2 regions of the Hydrogenophaga bisanensis genome follow, and region 2 is predicted to be linked to the other one. Evidence: predicted binding sites of a transcription regulator. Region 2 holds the regulator's gene; the other holds the start of a gene.
What was found. Region 2 encodes HrcA, which represses chaperone genes, less so after heat shock. Its sites were predicted from a motif close to TTAGCACTCNNNNNNNNNGAGTGCTAA; they were not measured.

Region 1: a site for HrcA is predicted at 5,474-5,500, ahead of groES (co-chaperone GroES). Genes of this name have one in related genera too.

What each region holds. Positions count from the first base shown of each region.
Region 1 covers NZ_JBHTBX010000005.1:245,899-253,086, reverse strand. The annotation lists gene ACFQNJ_RS09720 (ABC transporter ATP-binding protein) at 1-237, shown strand, start outside; gene ACFQNJ_RS09715 (ABC transporter ATP-binding protein) at 234-1,232, shown strand; gene ACFQNJ_RS09710 (MurR/RpiR family transcriptional regulator) at 1,236-2,084, opposite strand; gene tal (transaldolase) at 2,153-3,094, shown strand; gene groL (chaperonin GroEL) at 3,405-5,051, opposite strand; gene groES (co-chaperone GroES) at 5,097-5,387, opposite strand; gene ccoG (cytochrome c oxidase accessory protein CcoG) at 5,706-7,139, shown strand; gene ACFQNJ_RS09685 (DUF1513 domain-containing protein) at 7,157-7,188, opposite strand, start outside.
Region 2 covers NZ_JBHTBX010000002.1:360,860-368,047, reverse strand. The annotation lists gene ACFQNJ_RS04465 (RelA/SpoT family protein) at 1-7, shown strand, start outside; gene greB (transcription elongation factor GreB) at 25-579, opposite strand; tRNA gene ACFQNJ_RS04455 (tRNA-Arg) at 665-741, opposite strand; gene ACFQNJ_RS04450 (extracellular catalytic domain type 1 short-chain-length polyhydroxyalkanoate depolymerase) at 846-1,838, shown strand; tRNA gene ACFQNJ_RS04445 (tRNA-Ile) at 1,858-1,934, opposite strand; gene hrcA (heat-inducible transcriptional repressor HrcA) at 1,968-2,987, opposite strand; gene ACFQNJ_RS04435 (NAD kinase) at 3,086-4,000, shown strand; gene recN (DNA repair protein RecN) at 4,065-5,708, shown strand; gene rapZ (RNase adapter RapZ) at 5,722-6,645, shown strand; gene mutY (A/G-specific adenine glycosylase) at 6,658-7,188, opposite strand, start outside.

The DNA.
Region 1 (7,188 bases), on a different contig from region 2:
GGTCTCATGGCCTGCATTCCCGACATGACTGCCGACCGTGAGCGCCTGCACCAGATCGACGGTGCCATGCCCCGACTCAATGCCATTCCCAAAGGCTGTGCCTACAACCCGCGCTGTGACCGCGGCTTTGACCGTTGCCACGAGCAACGCCCTGATCTGATGCCCGCGGGCGCCACGCAGGCCGCCTGCTGGTTGCACGACGCCTCCAGCATGCTGACCACTGGGGAGGCCGCATGAGCCAGTCTCCTTTGGTGAAGGCCACCGACCTGGCCAAGACCTTCGATGTGTCCGCACCCTGGCTCAACCGGGTGCTGGAGGGCAAGCCGCGCCAGCTTCTGCGCGCTGTCGATGGTGTCAGCTTCGAGATTCCCAAGGGGCAGACACTGGCCCTCGTGGGCGAGTCCGGCTGCGGCAAGAGCACGGTGGCTCGCCTCCTGGTGGGTCTGTATGAGCCCACGCGTGGCGGCTTCGAGTTTGATGGCATGGATGCCCATGCGGCCTTCAAGACCCCGCAGGGCCGGCAGTTGCGCAAGCGGATCCAGATGATCTTCCAGGACCCGTATGCCAGCCTGAATCCGCGCTGGCGCGTGGAGGACATCATCGGCGAGCCGCTGCGCGAGCATGGCATTCTCAGCGACGAGGGCGATCTGCGGACCCGGGTCGAAGAGCTGCTGCATTCGGTGGGCCTGTCACCGCTGGATCGTGTCAAGTACCCGCACCAGTTTTCGGGCGGTCAGCGTCAGCGCATCTCGATTGCGCGAGCCCTGGCCACACATCCCGAGTTTCTGGTGTGCGACGAACCGACGTCGGCATTGGACGTGTCGGTGCAGGCCCAGGTGCTGAACATCATGAAGGACCTGCAGCGCCAGCAGGGCCTGACCTATCTCTTCATCAGCCACAACCTGGCGGTGGTGCGCCATGTGAGCGATCAGGTGGGGGTGATGTACCTGGGGCGTCTGGTGGAGCTGGCGGACAAGCACACGCTGTTCGACACCCCTCGTCACCCCTACACCCGCATGTTGCTGGACGCCATCCCCAAGATGCACGACACCGGCAAGGCGCGTACGCCGGTGCAGGGCGAGGTGCCCAATCCGCTGAACCCACCATCCGGCTGTGCCTTCAACCCGCGTTGCCCGCACGCCAACGAGCGCTGCCGTCAGGAGCGACCCACCCTGCAGACGCTGGGTGGCATCCGCATCGCCTGCCACGCCGTCGAGGAAGGCCGGATCTGAGGCTCAGGCGTACCGTTTGCTGCGCAGGTTGTTCTTCATCTCGCGCAGCATCGGTTGCAGGGCCGTGCCGCCAATGCGCAGCGCCAGGCAGGTGGCCATGATGTCGATGATCATCAGGTGCATCAGGCGCGAGGTCATGGGGCTGTAGCGGTCGTAACCCTCCGGGTGGTCGGCCGCCAGGTGGATGTGGCCGGCGGTGGCCAGCGGAGATCCACTGGCGGTCACGGTGATCACGGTGGCGCCGTGCTTGCGGGCAATGTCCGCGGCATCCATCAGATCCCGTGTGCGACCCGAGTTGGAAATGATCACGACACTGTCACCCGGACCGAGCAGGGAGGCGCTCATCACCTGCATGTGGCCGTCGCTGTAGGCGATGGCGTTGATGCCCAGGCGGAAGAACTTGTGCTGCGCGTCCTGCGCCACGATGCCTGAGTTGCCGGCGCCGAAGAATTCGATGCGCCCGCGGCGGCGGTAGGTTTCCATCAGCGCGTCAACCGCCTTCTCGATGGCGTGGGTGGAGGCATCGTTGCGGTATTTGAGGAAGGCGGCCACCGTGTTGTCGATCACCTTGACCAGCACATCGCTGACCTTGTCGTCCACGTCCACGCTGCGGTGGATGAAGGGCACGCCTTCACTGACCGTGCCCACCAGCTTGAGTTTGAAGTCCGACAGACCGTCATAGCCCATGCTGCGGCAGAATCGCACCACGGTCGGCTTGCTCACGTGCGCCCGGTCGGCCAGTTCCGAGACCGGCAGGCTGGCAAAGCTGCGCGGATCGGCCAGCACGAGTTTGCCGACGCGTTGCTCTGCGGGGGCCAGGGAGGGCAGGGAGGCTTTGATGCGGTCCAGCATGGTTACGGAATGGTTTCGGGTTGAGTTACCACAAAGCGTGAAACCTTATTACACCCGATAATGCTCGGATGAACCAGCTTGACGCCCTCAAACAGCTCACCACCGTGGTCGCCGACACCGGTGACTTCAACCAGATCGCCGCTTACTCGCCGCGCGATGCGACGACCAATCCGTCGCTGATCCTCAAGGCCGTGCAGAAGCCTGAGTACGCTCACCTGCTCAAGGAAACGGTGGAGATGTACGGTCAGTATGGCGTGGAAGAGGTGATGAACCGGCTGCTGGTGCGTTTCGGCATGGAGATTCTCAAGCAGGTGCCGGGACGCGTCTCGACCGAGGTGGATGCCCGCCTGAGCTTCGATACCGAAGCCACTGTGACCCGTGCGCGCCGCATCATCGATCTGTATCAGGGTGAGGGTGTGCACGTGGATCGCATCCTGATCAAGATCGCGTCGACCTGGGAGGGCATTCAGGCGGCCGCTCGGCTGGAGCGCGAGGGCATTCACACCAACCTGACCCTGCTGTTCTCGTTCTGTCAGGCAGTGGCCTGCGGGCAGGCCAAGGTACAGCTGATTTCGCCCTTTGTGGGGCGCATCTACGACTGGTACAAGAAGCAGGCTGGGGCTTCCTGGGATGAGGCCGCGATGGCCGGTGCGAACGATCCGGGCGTGCAGTCGGTGCGCAAGATCTACCACTTCTACAAGAAGTACGGCATCACCACCGAGGTGATGGGCGCGAGCTTTCGCAATGTCGGTCAGATCACGGCGCTGGCTGGCTGTGACCTGCTGACCATCAGCCCTGATCTGCTGGCCCAGTTGGCCGGCACCGAGGCGCCGTTGGCCAAGGCCCTGGATGCCGATGCCGCGAAAGCCATGGACATTCCCTTCGTCCAGTATGACGAGGCGGCATTCCGCTTTGCGCTGAACGAGGATGCGATGGCGACCGAGAAGCTGGCCGAAGGCATTCGGGCGTTTGTGGCGGACACGATCAAGCTCGAAGCCATGATGCGCTGAGCTCGCTCTTCTCCCATGGAACGCGAGGGCGTTCGGGCGGGCCAGGCGGCTCATCAGTCGCTGCGCGCCAGCAAATCGCCGCCCGGCCCGTCCGAGCACCCTCGCTACTGGCGGTCGTTGCGTCAAAAAACAAAAAAACCCCGCGAATCGCTTCGCGGGGTTTTTTGTTTGGGGCTCTGTCAGAACGCTAAGAGGCATCCCGACGCTGCATGAGGTTTCAGGCCTAGGCGCAAGGGCGCAGACAGTGGCATCGCCACGGCAAGCCCTTGCAACAACGGCCTGGAGCCTCAGGCAAGGAGAGCAGGAGACATTACATGCCCATGCCGCCCATATCACCCATGCCACCCATACCACCAGGCATGCCGGCCGGAGCGTCTTCCTTCGGTGCCTCGGCGACCATGCACTCGGTCGTCAGCATCAGGGAAGCCACGGAAGCGGCGTTCTGCAGGGCGGTGCGGGTCACCTTGGTCGGGTCCAGGATACCCATTTCGATCATGTCGCCGTAGGTGTCGTTGGCGGCGTTGAAGCCGAAGTTGCCCTTGCCTTCCAGCACCTTGTTGATCACGACGGAGGGCTCGCCACCGGCGTTGGCCACGATCTCGCGCAGCGGGGCTTCGATGGCCTTCAGGACCAGCTTGATACCAGCGTCCTGGTCGGCGTTGTCACCCTTGATGGCGCCAGCGGACTGCTTGGCGCGCAGCAGGGCCACGCCACCACCGGCGACGATGCCTTCTTCCACGGCAGCGCGGGTGGCGTGCAGGGCGTCTTCCACGCGGGCCTTCTTTTCCTTCATCTCGACTTCGGTGGCGGCACCGACCTTGATGACGGCCACACCGCCGGCCAGCTTGGCCACGCGCTCTTGCAGCTTCTCGCGGTCGTAGTCGCTGGTGGCTTCTTCGATCTGCACGCGGATTTGCTTGACGCGGGCTTCGATGTCAGCGGCAGCGCCGGCGCCGTCGATGATGGTGGTGTTTTCCTTGCCCACTTCGATGCGCTTGGCCTGGCCCAGGTCGGCCAGGGTCACCTTTTCCAGGGTCAGGCCGACTTCTTCGGCGATGACCTTGCCGCCCGTCAGGATGGCGATGTCTTCCAGCATGGCCTTGCGGCGATCGCCGAAGCCAGGGGCCTTGACAGCGACGACCTTCAGGATGCCGCGGATGGTGTTGACCACCAGGGTCGCCAGGGCTTCACCTTCGACATCTTCGGCAATGATCAGCAGCGGACGGCCGGCCTTGGCCACGGCTTCCAGCGTGGGCAGCAGGTCACGGATGTTGCTGATCTTCTTGTCGAACAGCAGGACGAAGGGGTTGTCCAGCAGGGCGGCCTGCTTCTCGGGGTTGTTGATGAAGTAGGGCGACAGGTAGCCACGGTCGAACTGCATGCCCTCGACCACGTCGAGTTCGTTCTGCAGGGACTTGCCGTCTTCGACGGTGATCACGCCTTCCTTGCCGACCTTGTCCATCGCGTTGGCGATGATGTCACCGATGGAGGCGTCGCTGTTGGCGGAGATGGAGCCGACCTGGGCGATTTCCTTGCTGGTGGTGGTGGGCTTGGAGGCCTTCTTCAGCTCGGCGATCAGGGCTTCCACGGCACGGTCGATACCGCGCTTGAGGTCCATGGGGTTCATGCCGGCGGCCACGTACTTCATGCCTTCGCGCACGATGGCCTGGGCCAGCACGGTGGCGGTGGTGGTGCCGTCACCAGCGTTGTCAGAAGTCTTGGAAGCGACTTCCTTGACCATCTGGGCGCCCATGTTCTGGAGCTTGTCCTTGAGCTCGATTTCCTTGGCCACGGACACACCGTCCTTGGTCACGGTGGGGGCGCCGAAGGAGCGCTCGAGCACCACGTTGCGGCCCTTGGGACCCAGGGTGGTCTTGACGGCGTTGGCCAGGATGTTGACACCCTCGACCATGCGGGCGCGGGCTTCGCCGCCGAAAATGACGTCTTTTGCTGCCATGTTTGATTTCTCCGGTTTCGGTAAATGGGATGAATGAGGGAAGGATTACTTCTCGACCACGGCGAAGAGGTCGTCTTCCTTCATGACCAGCAGTTCGTCGCCATCGACCTTGACGGTCTGGCCGCTGTACTTGCCGAACAGCACGCGGTCGCCCACCTTGACGGACAGGGCCTTGGTTTCGCCCTTGTCGTTGGTCTTGCCCGGGCCGACAGCCAGCACCTCACCCTGGTCGGGCTTCTCGGCGGCGTTATCGGGGATCACGATGCCCGAAGCGGTCTTGGTTTCGTTTTCCAGGCGCTTGACGATCACGCGATCGGCGAGAGGACGAAGTTTCATTGCATCTCCAGATGAGGATGGTTGGTTGACATCAGACAACGCGGCCAGTTAGGAGGACTGACCACCGAACGATGTGGAGCAGCTTGTTAGCACTCAACTCCAGCGAGTGCTAATGATAAGGGTGGTGGTCGCTGTTTTCAAGGGTGGGCGGTTTTCCCTTGGTATGTCATGAATGGCGGACATGACTGCCAGTGTTGGCAAAGAACAGGCGGACGCCGCATGGTCCATCGAGGCAAGTGGCTGTGGGCATTGGATTTTTTGAGGTGGTCCGGTCTGGCATGGATCTTGGTAAGTCAGGGAAAACCCTTGAGGTATCCGATGAATTCCCACGTTTCTTCCGCCACCGCCGACACCAACCACCCCGCAGAGCCGCCGGAGGTGGAGATCTCCCTGTACCAGTCGCACAAGAAGATCTATCCGAAGGCCGTAACCGGTCTCTTCACCCGCTGGCGCTGGGTTTTCGTCTGGCTGACGCAGATCGTGTTCTACGGCCTGCCCTGGATCCACTGGAACGAGCGTCAGGCGGTGCTTTTTGATCTGCTCTCTCGTCGCTTCTACCTGGGCGGCCTGGTGCTGTACCCCCAGGACTTCATCTACCTGACCGGGCTGCTGGTGATTTCGGCCTTGTCGCTGTTCCTGTTCACCGCGGTGGCAGGCCGGTTGTGGTGCGGGTATGCCTGTCCACAGACGGTCTACACCGAAATCTTCCTGTGGATCGAAAAATGGGTCGAGGGCGACCGTGCCGCACGGATGCGCCTGGACGGCGCACCCATGTCGCCAGCGAAAGCCGGGCGCAAGGCAGGCAAGCACGCGCTGTGGATCCTGTTCGCGCTTTGGACGGGATTCACCTTCGTGGGCTACTTCACGCCGATCCGCACCCTGGGTGCCGAGGTGGTGATGGGTACCCTGGGGCCCTGGCAGACCTTCTGGATCCTGTTCTACGGCTTTGCAACCTACGGCAACGCCGGCTTCATGCGCGAGCAGGTGTGCAAGTACATGTGCCCTTACGCCCGCTTCCAGAGTGCGATGTTCGACAAGGACACGCTGATCGTGACCTACGACCAGGCGCGCGGTGAGCCACGCGGTTCGCGGGGCAAGAAGGTGGACCCGAAAGAGAAGGGACTGGGCTCGTGCGTGGACTGCACCCTGTGTGTGCAGGTCTGCCCGACGGGCATCGATATCCGCAAGGGCTTGCAGTACGAGTGCATCGGCTGTGGTGCCTGTGCCGATGTGTGCGATGAGGTGATGGACAAGTTCGGCTATGAACGGGGCCTGGTCAAGTACTCCACCCAGAACGCGATGACGCAGGGCTGGGACCGGGCGCAGATCATCAGACGCGCCTTGCGGCCGCGGGTGCTGGTGTACTCGGCCATCCTCATGGCCATTGTGGTGGCCGTGGGTGTGAGCCTGTTCCTGCGCGTGCCCATGAAGGTGGACGTGATCCGCGACCGGGGCTCCATGGCACGCATGGTCGAGCACGGGCGCATCGAAAACGTCTACCGTCTGCAGATCATGAACGCGACCGAACAGCGTCAGGAAGTGGCCATTGCCGTCGAGGGCATGGAAGGCATCACCCTGGCGTCGGAATCAAAGGTGGAGGTGTTGCCGGCCGAGGTCCGCAGTGTGGCGGTGCGGGTCCAGGTGCCACCGGGCGCCGAGACCGGATCGCATCCGATCCGGTTCAGCGTGCAGGCGCAGCAGGATCCATCGATCAAGGTCGACGAGAAGACGACCTTCCTGGTCCCGCGCTGAGTCGGACGATCAGCTGCTCAGCCCAGGACAACCCAGTGGTTGTCCGGGT
Region 2 (7,188 bases):
GACCTGAGCCTGGCGGCTGCCCCGTCAGGGTGCCGGGTACTCGACCGCCAGCACTTCCAGTTCCTGAACCCCGCCGGGAAGCGCCAGCTTGACCACGTCGCCCACCTTGCTCTTGATCAGGGCTCGGGCCACCGGGGAAATCCAGCTGATCTGGCCCTGGCTGCTGTCGGCTTCGTCGATCCCCATGATGCGCACCGTCGTCTCTTCGCCATCCGAATCCGCGTAGGTGACGGTGGCGCCGAAGAAGACCTGATCGCCGCCATGATGGATGGACGGATCCACCACCTCAGCGATTTCCAGACGCTTGGTCAGGAAGCGGATGCGCCGGTCGATCTCGCGCAGTCGCTTCTTGCCATAAAGGTAGTCACCGTTCTCGGAACGGTCGCCGTTGCTGGCCGCCCAATGCACCACGTCGACGATCCTGGGGCGCTCTTCGTCGATGAGTTGCATCAGCTCGGCGCGCAAGCGGTCGTAACCGGCGCGTGTGATGTAGTTCTTGCCGCCCGGGGCAACCACCACTGCCGGACTGTCCTCATCGTCGTCCTCGTGGTCGGACTCACGGGTAAATGCCTTGCTCATGTGATGCCATCCGCTGAAGGGATACACGAACGAAACGGATTCGCCAAAGAAAAAAGCCTGCAGCGTTGGCTGCAGGCTTTTTATTTGGCGCGGCTGGCAGGATTCGAACCCACGACCCCTTGGTTCGTAGCCAAGTACTCTATCCAACTGAGCTACAGCCGCTGAAGCATGAAGTATAGCATGGTTTTTTGGCGCTTGACCAGCCCCCTGATTTTCTTGGGCAACAGTGCTGGATTGCCTACACTGCGCGCCAGGGGGAAGATGACATGAACGCATCCTGTCGACATGGCTTTCTGTGGCTCATGGCCGCCCTGCTGGTATCGACCACCTTGTCGGCACACGCTCAAGGCCCCTCGCTGCGCGAGCGGCTGGCCGCCCGCCAGAAGGCACCCGACATGCCTGAACTGCAGAGCGTGGTGCTGTCGCATCAGGGGCTGGAGCGACGTTACCTGCTGCACGTCCCTCGCTCGTTGAACCCGGCAAGACCAGCACCGCTGATCCTGGCCTTTCACGGCGGTGGCGGACACGCCGAGTTCATGGCGGATGATGCCCGCTACGGTCTGCGCTCGCTGGCCGATCGCGAAGGCGTGGTGGTGGCCTTCCCCAACGGCTACAGCCGATGGCCTGGGGACAAGCTGGCCACCTGGAATGCCGGCCATTGCTGTGGCGACGCCCGCGACAAGGCGATCGACGACGTGGCCTTCGCGCGTGCGGTGGTGGCAGACATCGGTTCACGCACGGCCATCGATCCGGACAGGGTGTACGCCACCGGCATGTCCAACGGCGGCATGATGGCCTACCGCCTGGCATGCGAAGCCGCCGATGTGTTCCGCGCCGTCGCTGCGGTGGCCGGCACGGACGCGACCCTGGCCTGTCAGCCTGCCCGGCCGGTCAGCGTGCTGCACATCCATGCCCGGGACGACACCCATGTGCTCTACCAGGGTGGCGCAGGGGAAGGGGCGTTTCGTGACCGCTCCAAGGTGATGGACTTTGTCTCGGTCCCCGAGACCGTGGAACGCTGGATCGTGCGCAACCGTTGCACCGGGGCACCCCGTCCGGTCTTGCAGCGCGACGGCGCACGATGCGAAGTGACCGAATCCTGTGACGGTCGTGCACGTGTCCAGCTGTGCGTCACGGAGACGGGAGGACATTCCTGGCCCGGAGCCAGCGTCGTGCGACGTGGCAAGGAGCCCGCCAGCCAGGCACTGGACGCCAGTCGGGTGATCTGGGAATTCTTCAGCCAAGCCCCCTCGCGTTGAGGAGCCTGCGATGATGGGTTGGTAGGGCGTGCTGGGCTCGAACCAGCGACCAAGGGATTATGAGTCCCCTGCTCTGACCAACTGAGCTAACGCCCCACCGAACCCGCTATTGTAGGACGGGCAACGGCCTCACTTGCCGTGGCTCAAGGCGTTGGTCACCAGCTTGGCGGTCACGTCGACGATCTGGATCATCCGGTCGTAGGGCATGCGCTGGGGGCCGATCACCCCCAGTGTGCCGACCACCTGCCCGTCCACCTCGTACGGTGCAGTCACGACCGACAGGTCCTCGAAAGGCACCACCTGGCTTTCACCACCAATATAGATGCGCACCCCGTCGGCCTGGGCCGACACGTCCAGCAGGCGCGCCAGCTGGGTCTTCTGCTCGAACAGGTCGAACATGCGGCGCAGGTTGTCCATGTCGCTGGAAAACTCGCTGACCGACAGCAGGTTGCGTTCACCGGCCACCACCACCTTGTCCTGCTCGGCGCCGGCCTCGCTGCCGATGTCCACCGCCACCTTCATCAGCTCGGCGATCTCGCTGCGCAGGGCTTCCAGTTCCGATTTCAGTCGCTCACGCACCGACTCCATGGCCAGGCCGGAGTAGTGGGCGTTGAAGAAATTTGCGGCTTCCTGCAGCTGGGACTGCGTCAGCTGGGTCTGGGTGTGGATCACGCGGTTCTGCACATCTCCGTCGGGCGAGACCAGGATCACCAGCACCCGCCGGTCGGACAGGCTGAGAAACTCGATGTGACGGAACACGGTCGCCCGCCGGGGAGCCATCACCACGCCCACAAAATGGGACAGGTTGGACAGCATCTGGGCCGCGTGGCTGATCACCCGCTGTGGCTGGGCACTTTCCAGGGCCGGTGCCGTCAGCTCACCCATGCCGGCCAACTCCTCGCGCCGCACCGTGAGCATGGTGTCCACAAACAGGCGGTAGCCCCGCGCGGTCGGAATGCGGCCTGCCGATGTGTGGGGACTGGCGATCAGACCCAGTTCCTCCAGATCACTCATGACGTTGCGGATCGTCGCCGGCGACAGCTCCAGACCCGTTGCCTTGGCCAGCGTGCGCGACCCCACCGGCTGTCCGTCGGCGATGTAACGCTCGACCAGCGCTTTGAGCAACAGTTTGGAACGGTCATCCATCATGGTTCATCCATTTTACGGAGGATGGTCGGCCCTTGCCTGCAGCCCCGGCAAGGGCTTGCCTGCAGCAAGGCCCTGCCTGCCTATGCTGTAATCCGCGCATGATCCAGTCCTCCGTTCCGCAAGGCGCCACGCTTCGGCCGCGCACACTGCGCTTTGCGCATGTGGCCATCATCGGCAAATACCAGGCGCCGGGCTCCAGGCACGCGGTGGAAGAGATCGCGCACTTTCTGCACGACGAAGGCTGCGATGTCTCCCTGGAAAAGGACACCGCCCTGAACACGGGTCTGAGCCAGTATGCCGCGCTGGACGTGCCGGCCATCGGTCGCGACTGCAACCTGGCCCTGGTCGTGGGGGGCGACGGCACGATGCTGGGCATCGGCCGACAGCTGGCCCGCTATGGCGTCCCGCTGATCGGCATCAACCAGGGGCGCCTGGGCTTCATCACCGACCTCCCGTTCGAGGATTTCCGGCAGCGGCTGGGACCCATGCTGCGCGGCGAGTACGAAGAGGACGCCCGATCGTTGATGGCCGCCAGTGTCTGGCGTGACGGCCGCTGCGTGTTCGAGGCCACCGCCCTCAACGATGTGGTCGTCAACCGCAGCGGTGTGGCCAGCATGATCGAACTGCGGGTCGAGGTGGACGGCCACTTCGTGGCCAACCAGCGGGCCGACGGCCTGATCATCGCGACCCCCACCGGTTCCACCGCATATGCGCTGTCGGCCGGCGGACCCATGTTGCACCCCGCCATCGATGGCTGGGTGATGGTGCCGATTGCCCCCCACACGCTGTCCAACCGGCCGGTGGTGCTGTCCTCGCACAGCGAGATCGCCGTCGAGATCGTGGCGGGCAAGGACGCCAGCGCCAATTTCGACATGCAGACGCTCACCAGCCTGATGCACGGTGACCGCATCGTGGTCCGGCGCTCCCCCCATTCGCTGCGGCTGCTGCACCCGGTGGGCTGGAGCTATTTCGACACCCTGCGCATGAAACTCCACTGGAACGAAGGCGCCTGATTTCCGGGCCACAATACACGGCATCCGACCCTTTCCTGTCCGATACGCCGTCCTTCCGACCACCATGAGCCTTCGCCGTATTGCCCTGCGAGACTTTGTCATCGTTCCCGAGCTCGAGCTCGACGTGGGTCCCGGGTTCAGTGTCCTGACCGGGGAAACCGGCGCCGGCAAATCCATCCTGATTGACGCCCTGCAACTCGCGTTGGGCGCCAGGGCTGAGGCCGGTGTGGTGCGCGAGGGTGCTGCCCGTTGCGAAATCAGCGCGGAGTTCGACACGCCGGCTGCCATCCGCAGCTGGCTGGACGATCAGGGCTTTGCCGGAGAGGACACGCTGCTGCTGCGGCGCACCGTCGACAGCGAAGGTCGCAGCCGGGGCTGGATCAACGGCAGCGCTGCCACGATGGCCCAGCTCAAGGCCCTGGCCGACCATCTGGTCGACATTCATGGCCAGCACGCCTGGCAGAGCCTGACGCGCGCCGACGCGGTGCGCCAGTTGCTGGACGCCTACGCGGGTGTGGACACCGCACCGGCCCTTCGTCTCTGGAACGCGTGGCGGCTGGAGCGTCGGCGACTGGACGAGGCCACCGAACGCCAGGCCAGTCTGCAGCAGGAAAGCGAGCGGCTGTCCTGGCAGATCGGTGAACTGGACAAGCTGGCGCCGGGGGAAGACGAGTGGGATGAACTGAACGCCCGCCACAGCCGCCTGGCCAACGCCCAGGCGCTGCAGGAAGCTGCGCAGACGGCCATTCACGCCCTGGATGAAGGCGAAGAAAACGCGGCCGGCATGATTCACCGCGCCCTGCAGGCCTTGCAGGCCCAGGCCGCGATCGAGCCCGCCTTTTCGTCGCCAGTCGAAGCGCTGGAAGCGGCTCTGGCCCAGGTCCAGGACACGGTCCACAGCCTTCACCAGTACGGGCGCCACGGCGATCTGGACCCTTCCGACCTTCAGGCGCTGGACGAGCGCCTGTCGCAGTGGCTGTCGCTGTCCCGGCGTTTCCGTCGCCCCCCCGAGGAACTGCCCGCACTCCTGGCGCAATGGAAAGCCGAACTGGCGCGACTCGACGAAGCCCTCGATCTGGACGCTTTGCAGGCCAGCGAGCGGCGAGCGTTCAAGGCCTTCGATACGGAATGCCGGCGCATCGGCAAGCAGCGCGCCGACAGCGCCCCGCGCCTGGCCAAGGCCGTGACCGCGGCCATGCAGGAGCTGGGTATGCAGGGCGGGCTGTTCGAGGTGGCACTCAACCGGCTGGACGAGCCTCAGGCCCATGGCTGGGAACAGGTCGAGTTCCTGGTGGCCGGTCATGCCGGGGTCACGCCACGCCCGGTAGGCAAGGTAGCCTCGGGTGGCGAACTCTCGCGCATCGCCCTGGCCATCTCGGTGGTGACCAGCCAGCTGGGGCAGGCACCTACCCTGATCTTCGACGAAGTGGATTCCGGCATCGGTGGTGCGGTGGCCCACACGGTCGGTCGCCTGTTGAGCCAGCTGGGACAGGACCGCCAGGTGCTGGCCGTCACGCACCTGGCCCAGGTGGCTGCCAGTGCGCACCACCACCTGCTGGTGAGCAAACGCCTGAGTGGCAGCCAGACCGAAAGCGGTGTGACCATCATCGATGCCGAATCGCGTGTGCGCGAGCTCGCCCGAATGCTCGGCGGCAATGACCGGTCTGAAGCCTCACTGGCCCATGCCCGCGAACTGCTGGGAGCCTGACGTGACCCGGACCATGGATGCGCCCCCCATTGAGCTCGTGCTGATCACAGGCATGTCCGGCTCGGGCAAGTCGGTGGCCCTGACCGCGCTGGAGGACCTGGGGTTCTATTGCGTGGACAACCTGCCGCCCGAACTGCTCGATGCGTTCATTGCCCTGGAGCAAAGCCACCGCGCCGAACGGGTGGCGATCGCCATGGACGTGCGAAGCGCCCGATCGCTGCCCGGGCTGCCCGCCCGTCTCGATGCGCTGCGGCATCACCCGGGACGTCCGGTGCACCTGACCACCCTGTTTCTGGACGCCGCCACCGACGCCCTGGTCAGGCGTTTTTCGGAGACCCGTCGCCGCCACCCGCTCTCGCTCAAGCAGTCCGACGACCAGCGGCGCGCACTGACCGAAGCGATCGAGCATGAGCGCGAGCTGCTGGCCGAGCTGCGTGAGCACGCCCTGGTGCTGGACACCAGCATCATCCGGCCCGCCCAGTTGCGCAGCCACATCAAGGAGCTGCTCGGCACCACCAGTTCGCCGCTGACGCTGGTGTTCGAGTCCTTCGCGTTCAAACGGGGCATCCCCACCGATGCGGACTTCGTCTTCGATGTGCGGATGCTGCCCAATCCCCACTACGACCCGCAACTGCGCCCGCTGACGGGCCGGGACGCCCCGGTGGCCGACTACCTGGCCAGCCAAGCCGGTGTGGCGCGCATGGCCGATCACATCACCGGCTTTCTTGAGCACTGGTTGCCGCAGATGCTCGAAGACCACCGCAGCTATGTGACCGTGGCGATCGGCTGCACCGGTGGTCAGCACCGCTCGGTCTACCTCAGTGAGCTGCTGGCCAAACGGTTTGCCGCCGATTGGACCACCCGCATCCGGCACCGGGAAATCGAGGCCTGGCCCACACCACCCTCCCGCTCCGCCGAAGGCAGCGCCACGGCCTGAGCGCCACCCCCCTCAGAAGCCGGCCAGCAGCTCCCGAACGGGTGTGGGCATGCCCACCTCAGCGAGCCGGGACAGGGGCAACCATTGGCCGGGGCCACCAGGCTGCCAGTCGCCGCTGACCGCCACCGACAGGGGGTGGAGCCGAAGTTCACGGTGGGTGAGTGCATGGCCCCTCACCGGCAGCACCGTGGCTGCGTCCAGTCCACCGGGCACCTGCTGGGCAGCATCCGACTCGGATGCGAACACGGGCAGGCAGTGGAGTCCAGCCCAGATGCCCGGCGCAGGCCGCCTCTCCAGCCAAACCTCGGCCCCGTCCGATCCCTCTCGCAGCAGCGCCAGCAACCACCAGCTTTCGTGTCGCCGGACTGCGCGCTGCGACTTCACGGGAAAGCGCGCGGGATCCCCCTGGAGGCGCCCCCGGCAGAGCCCGGACATGGGGCACACCACACAGGCGGGTTTGCTGCGGGTGCACACGGTGGCCCCCAGATCCATCAGACCCTGCGTGTAAGCCTGCATGTCGGCCAGCGAGGGGGCAAGCGGCGC